3 regions of the Serpentinimonas raichei genome follow, and region 3 is predicted to be linked to each of the others. Evidence: predicted binding sites of a transcription regulator. Region 3 holds the regulator's gene; each other region holds the start of a gene.
What was found. Region 3 encodes sigma-54, which starts transcription at its own class of promoters, with help from an activator protein. Its sites were predicted from a motif close to TGGCANGNAANCTGCTTT; they were not measured.

Region 1: a site for sigma-54 is predicted at 642-659, ahead of SRAA_RS05490 (CmpA/NrtA family ABC transporter substrate-binding protein). Genes of this name have one in related genera too.
Region 2: a site for sigma-54 is predicted at 1,380-1,397, ahead of glnA (type I glutamate--ammonia ligase). Genes of this name have one in related genera too.

What each region holds. Positions count from the first base shown of each region.
Region 1 is NZ_AP014568.1:1,163,157-1,165,389, forward strand. Features, by position in the region: gene SRAA_RS05485 (nitrate regulatory protein) at 1-555, shown strand, start outside; gene SRAA_RS05490 (CmpA/NrtA family ABC transporter substrate-binding protein) at 818-2,191, shown strand; gene ntrB (nitrate ABC transporter permease) at 2,204-2,233, shown strand, end outside.
Region 2 is NZ_AP014568.1:2,058,016-2,060,248, reverse strand. Features, by position in the region: gene SRAA_RS09605 (EI24 domain-containing protein) at 1-430, shown strand, start outside; gene SRAA_RS09600 (competence/damage-inducible protein A) at 427-1,248, shown strand; gene glnA (type I glutamate--ammonia ligase) at 1,448-2,233, shown strand, end outside.
Region 3 is NZ_AP014568.1:2,318,921-2,321,153, reverse strand. Features, by position in the region: gene SRAA_RS10830 (THUMP domain-containing class I SAM-dependent RNA methyltransferase) at 1-405, opposite strand, end outside; gene rpoN (RNA polymerase factor sigma-54) at 412-2,058, opposite strand; gene lptB (LPS export ABC transporter ATP-binding protein) at 2,070-2,233, opposite strand, start outside.

The DNA of each region.
Region 1 (2,233 bases), 1.2 Mb from region 3:
CTGCTGCTGCAAACACCTGCCGGGGGGGCGCTGGAGCCGCATCTGAGCGGGGTCTGGTTTGCCTGCTGCAGCCAGTGCATGGATGAAATGCGCCCGATCGAAGACCAATTGACGCAGGCTTTGGTCGAGCAGGCGAGCGCCTGCATGGCGCAGGTGCAAGCCGAAATCGGACAACTCGAACAGCGCCAGCGCCAGCCCCCCGAGGCCGACACCGAGCGGCTGCGCGGCAGCGCATTTTTTGAGGCCGCACCCCCTGCCCTTCAACCCGCGCCCCAAGGGCTGGCGTTTGGCCTAGAAAGGTCGGTGCTCGATCTGGTGCAAGAGCAGGGCCTAAGGCTGCAAGCCGCTGCCACCGAGCTCGAAACGCTGCGCGTCAGCCTGAACGAGCGCAAACTGATCGAGCGCGCCAAGGGCCTGCTGATGGCGCACCAGCAGCTCGATGAGCCCGCCGCACACAAAGCCCTGCGCGAGCTGGCCATGAACCAGAACAAGCGCATGGTCGATGTGGCCGAGGCGGTGCTCTCGATGAGCCACCTGCTTGCACCACGGCGGTGAACGCTTGGGCCCGATTCTGGTGCACCGGGGCGAAAAATAAGCGCCAGGCAGCGTCCCACCCTAGACACACCCCCTAAAACCAAGCCTGGCACGAAAACTGCTTGCGTGATGACATGGGTAAGCGCCAATGGCGGCACGAACCCGGCTCGCAGAGCAAGACGGACAACGGCGTCCCTCCCAGCCCGCTTTCAAGGCGGACACGGGAGGACGCCGTTTTTCATTTGCTGCCACGCTTCGATTGTTCATTGTTCTAGGAGTAGTCATGCCCCCGTTCGACCTCAGCCAGACCGAATCCAGCACGGCTGGCACACCAACCCCTGGCGGCCACAGCCCGGCCGCCTGCCACGCACCCACTGCCGCCCAAGCAAGCACCAGCGGTGCAGACCAGCCCGGGCGCCGCAGCGCGCTGCGCCAAGGCGCCACGCTCGCTGGCGCGGCCCTGCTGGCCCATGCCGGCACTGGCCTGGTGCCCGGCCTGCGCTCGGTCGTCCATGCCCAGGGCTCTGACCGGCCCGAGATCCAGGAGGTGCGCATCGGCTTCATTCCGCTCACCGACAGCGCCTCCGTCATCATGGCCTCGGTGCTGGAGCTGGACCGCAAACACGGGGTGCGCATCGTCCTGTCCAAGGAAGCCAGTTGGGCCGGCCTGCGCGACAAGCTGCTCAACGGCGAACTGCACATGGCGCATTCGCTCTACGGCCTGATCTACGGGCTGCAACTGGGGCTGGGCGGGCCGCGCACCGATATGTCGGTGCTGATGACGCTCAACCGCAACGGCCAGGGCATGACGCTGAGCCGCCAACTGGCCGAGCGCGGCGCGGTGGACGTGGGCACGCTGGCGCGGCTGATGGCGCGCGAGCGGCGCGAGTACACCTTTGCCCAGACCTTTCCGACCGGCACCCACGCCATGTGGCTGTACTACTGGCTGGCCAGCGCCGGTGTCAACGCGCTGCGCGACACCAGGGTCATCACCGTGCCGCCGCCGCAGATGGTGGCCAATATGCGCGTCGGCAACATGGACGGATTCTGCGTCGGCGAACCCTGGAACCACCGCGCCATCGTGGACCGCATCGGCATCACGGCCGCCAACACCCAGGACGTGTGGCCCGATCACCCCGAGAAAGTGCTGGGCGCGCGCGCCGACTTCGTGCGCCGCCACCCCCACACCGCGCGCGCCGTGATGATGGCGGTGCTCGAAGCCAGCCGCTGGATCGAGGCCAGCCTGCAAAACAAGCTGCGCATGGCCGAGACCATCGCCGCCCGCCCCTTTGTCAACACCAGCGTCGATGTGATCCGCGACCGCATTCTGGGGCGCTACCAAAACGGCCTCGGGCGCACCTGGGACGACCCGAACCACATGAAGTTCTTTGACGGCGGCGCAGTCAACTTCCCGTTCCTCTCCGACGGCATGTGGTTCCTGACCCAGTTCAAACGCTGGGGCCTGCTGCGCGAGCACCCCAACTACCTGCAAGTGGCGCAGCAGATCAACCAGATCGAGCTCTACCGTCAGGCCGCGACGCAACTCAACATCAGTGTGCCGCGCGAACCACTGCGCAGCAGCACCCTGATGGATGGGGTGGTCTGGAACGGCCGCGACCCGGCGCGCTACGCCGACAGCTTTGCCATCCGGACTTAAGGAGCACACACCATGGTCAGCGCCGTCTTTCATTCGCCCCGC
Region 2 (2,233 bases), 260 kb from region 3:
CTTGGGCTGGCTGACCTACCGCGTGCTGGCCTTCGACGCCTTGGCCGAGCACGCCAGCCGCGCCGAGCGGCACGAGTTGTTGCGCCGCCACCGCACGGCGCTGCTGCTGATGGGGATGTTCAGCGGTTTTCTGGGCGCGGCGCCCAGTTTGTTGTGGGCCTCGGGCGCCATGTTCATTGCCATGGCGCCGCTGCTGGTGCCGCTGGCGGTGTGGGTGTACACGTGGGTGTTTGCGCTGGCCTCGCTGTGGTTCGTGCACTACCTGCTGGCGGCGCTGCAGGCGCTGCGCGCAGAGGCGCAGCCGGCCATGCCGACGCCGCCGCACCTGGACGCGGCCACCGCTGAGCCGCTGCGCAGCCCCGAGCCGGCCGCGCTCCCCTTCAGCCCATCCACCACGCCGGCTCCAGCTTCGGTCCAAAACCAACCATGAACCCCGCCCCGCGCTTTGGCTTGCTCGTCGTAGGCGATGAAATTTTGTCGGGCAAGCGCGCCGACAAGCACCTGCCGCGCGTGATCGAGCTGCTGGCCGCACGCGGCCTGAGCCTGGCCTGGGCGCGTTTTGCGCCCGACGACCGGGACGCGCTGGCCGGCACCTTGCGCGAGGCGCTGGCGGGCCGCGACGTGGTGTTTGGTTGCGGCGGCATCGGCGCCACGCCCGACGACCACACCCGCCAGGCGGCGGCCAGCGCACTGGGGGTGGGGCTGCAGTTGCACCCGCAGGCGCGCGCGCTGATCGTGGCGCGCTTGCAACGCCTGGCGGCCCAGCAGGGCCAGGTCTATGAGCCCGACCGGCCCGACCACCTGCAGCGCCTGCAAATGGGCGAGTTTCCGCTGGGCGCGCGCATCATCCCCAACCCCTACAACCAGATTCCGGGCTTTAGCTGCACCAGCCCCAGCGGTGCCGTGCTGCACGCCATGCCCGGTTTTCCGGTCATGGCCTGGCCCATGATCGAGTGGCTGCTGGAGCAGCATTACGCCGCGTATTTTCGGCGCGGGGCGTGGGGCGAGCGCTCGGTGATCGTGTTCGAGGGCATCGAGGGCCAGCTCACGCCGCTGATGCAGCACATCGAGGCCACGCACCCGCAGTGCAAGGTGTTTAGCCTGCCCAGCGTGGACCATCCCACCTACGGGCGCCACCTCGAACTCGGGGTCAAGGGGCCGATAGAACCCGTGCAGGCGGCCTACGCCGATCTGCTCGACGGCTTGCGCGCCGCAGCCGCCCGCTTGGGCCCCGAGTTGGTGCGCTGAGCCGATGCAGAGTGCGTGCGCACCATTTTGATGCAAAAAATGCCCCAAAAAAGTGCGTTTGTGGCGAGGTCTCGCGCAGCCCCCTTTTTTTGGCACCGGGTGCCGCACAGCGCGCGGGTTTGTCACCAAGCTGGCACGCTTGCTGCTATAAACTGTGCAGCAATTTCCAACCCCTTTCAACGCAACCGGAGAATTCAAGATGGGCAAAAGCGTCGCCGACGTGATGAGCATGGTGCAAGACAACGAAGTCAAGTTCGTTGATTTCCGCTTCACCGACACCCGTGGCAAAGAGCAGCACGTAACGGTGCCAGTCTCGCATTTCGACGAAGACAAGTTCAGCGCCGGCCACGCCTTCGACGGCTCCTCCATCGCTGGCTGGAAGGGCATCGAAGCCTCCGACATGCTGCTCATGCCGGACCCAAACACGGCCCAGATCGACCCGTTCTTTGAAGAAACCACGCTCTTTTTGCAGTGCGACGTGGTCGAGCCCAGCGACGGCAAAGCCTACGACCGCGACCCGCGCTCGATCGCCCGCCGCGCCGAAGCCTACCTTAAAGCCTCTGGCTTGGGCGACACCGCCTACTTCGGCCCCGAGCCCGAGTTCTTCTTGTTCGACAACGTGCGCTGGAGCACCGAGCCGGGCCGCAGCTTCTACGAAATCGAAGAGTACGAGGCCCCCTGGAACACCGGCAGCAAGCTCGAAGGCGGCAACCGCGGCCACCGCCCGCGCACCAAAGGCGGCTACTTCCCGGTGCCTCCAGTGGACAGCACGCACGACATGCGCGCCGAAATGTCGCTCATCCTCGAATCGCTGGGCATCCCGGTCGAGGTCTTTCACCACGAAGTGGCCGGGGCCGGCCAGTGCGAGATCGGCACCCGCTTCTCCACCCTGGTCGAGCGCGCCGACTGGACGCAAAACCTCAAGTACGTGGTCTGGAACGTGGCCAACAGCTACGGCAAAACCGCCACCTTCATGCCCAAGCCC
Region 3 (2,233 bases):
CTCCACGCTGGGGCGCTGCCCGAGGCGCTCGCGCATGCGGTCGCACACCGCGTCTTTGATGCGCAGGGCGGCAAAATTGAGGCTCTGGAACGGGCTGTGCTGGGCCGTGAGCTCGACCTTGAAAGTCTGCGCGGGCGTGAACCACAGCTCCCACAGCACGGCGTAGGCAGCCTCGTAGAGCGCATCTTCATTGGGGCAGGGTTGCAGCGCCAGCCGCACCAGCACGCGCTGCGCCAGCCGGCTGTGCAGGTTGAGCCGCAGCATGTCGTCCCAGTCGGCCGTGAGCTCGACCCCGCCGCGCTGGCGCCGCAGGTTTTGGGCCGCCGGGCAGATCTGTTGCACTTCGGCCAGCAGATAGTCTTCCACCCCGGCGGGGCAGGGCAGGAACAGGGTCAGGTTGTGCATGGGGGTTCAGAGCGCTTTGCGCAAATGGGTGGGGGCAATGCGCAGCGCCTCGCGGTATTTGGCCACGGTGCGGCGCGCGCAGGCGATGCCTTGGGCTTTGAGCAGGTCGGCAAGCTGGTTGTCGCTCAGGGGGTGGCTGGGGTTTTCGGCGGCGATCAGTTGCTGAATCAGGGCCCGCACCGCGGTGCTGGAGGCGCTGGAGCCGGCCTCGGTGGCCAGCGCCGAACCAAAAAAATATTTGAATTCATAGGTGCCTTGGGGCGTGGCCATGAACTTGGCGCTGGTGACGCGGCTGATGGTGGATTCGTGCAGCCCCACTTCGTCGGCGATTTCACGCAGCACCAGTGGCCGCATGGCCAGGGCGCCGTGCTGAAAAAACGGGCGCTGGCGCTCCACGATGGCGCTGGCCACGCGCAAGATGGTGTCAAAGCGCTGCTGGATGTTTTTGATGAACCAGCGCGCCTCTTGCAGGTGCTGCTGCAGCCCCGCGTGAGACTGGCCGCCCCCGCGGCCTTGGCGCAGGGCCAGGGCATAGGTTTCGTGCAGGCGCAGCCGCGGCAGCACCTCGGGGTTGAGCGCGACCTTGAAGCCGCGCCCCTGCGCCGTCACGATCACATCGGGGCGCAACTGGTGCGGTTCGAGCACCGCAAAGCGGCGTCCAGGCTTGGGTTCGAGGCGGGCGATCAGCCCAAAGGCGGCCCGCACCAAGGCCTCGTTGCAGCGGCACAGTTGGGCCAAGCGGCGGCTGTCGCGCCGCGCCAGATAGTCGAGCGGCTGCTGGCAGATGGCCAGCGCGGTGCGGCTCTCGGGGCGGTTGCGCAGCTCCAGAATCTGCAATTGCAAGCACTCGGCCAGGTTGCGCGCGCCCACGCCGGTGGGCTCCATTTGCTGCAACTGCTCCAAGGCCTGCTGCAGGCAGTGCTGCCAGTGGGCGTGCCGACGGTCAGTTGCCATGGGTTGCGACGCTGACAGCGGTGCCATGGTGTGGAGGCCGGAATCGGGCGCGTGGGCCCCGCTGGTTTGCTCCATGCCGCACAGGGCAGCAGCCAATTCGTCCAGCCCATCGGCGAGGTAGCCGTCGTCGTCGAGCGACTCGATGAGGGCGTGCAAGGCCAGTGCCACCTGGGGTTCGAGCCGCAGGGCGCAGGCTTGCTGGTGCAGGTGCTGCGTCAGCGACTCGGGCGCGCGCGCCCAGTCGGGCCCCGCACCATTGTCGTCCTCGGGCGCGGCCCCAGAGCGGGCAGCGCCCGGCTCACCCCAGTCGCCCGGATCGCTGGACTCAGCGAAATCCCCCGCATCGTGGTGCTCGGCCTCTGGCCCCCCCCCGCCGGAGTCCGTCGCTGCGCCTGTCCAGGCGGCCTCGAAAGCGGCGTCGAGGGCGGGCACTTCATCGGGTGCGCCAGCGCCCGCATCGTGGCTGGCAGGCGCATCGAGCTCGGCGTGGGCAGCCAATGCGGCCTCGGGCGGCGCCGCTGGGCTGGCCTCGAACGGCTCATCGGCGGGGTCGGGTTCCAAAAATGGGTTGTCGTCGAGCATCTGCCCGATCTCTTGCTCCAACTCCAGCGTACTCAGTTGCAACAGGCGGATCGACTGCTGCAATTGCGGCGTGAGCGCCAGGTTTTGGCTCAGGCGCAGCGACAGACCTTGCTTCATGGCCACCACATTCAGAGGCGGAAGTGCTCGCCCAGATAGACCCGGCGCACCTCCGGGTTGGCCACGATCTCGGCCGGTGTGCCCTGCGCCAGCACGCGGCCCTCGTTGATGATGCAGGCGTGGTCGCAGATGCCCAGCGTTTCGCGCACGTTGTGGTCGGTGATGAGCACGCCGA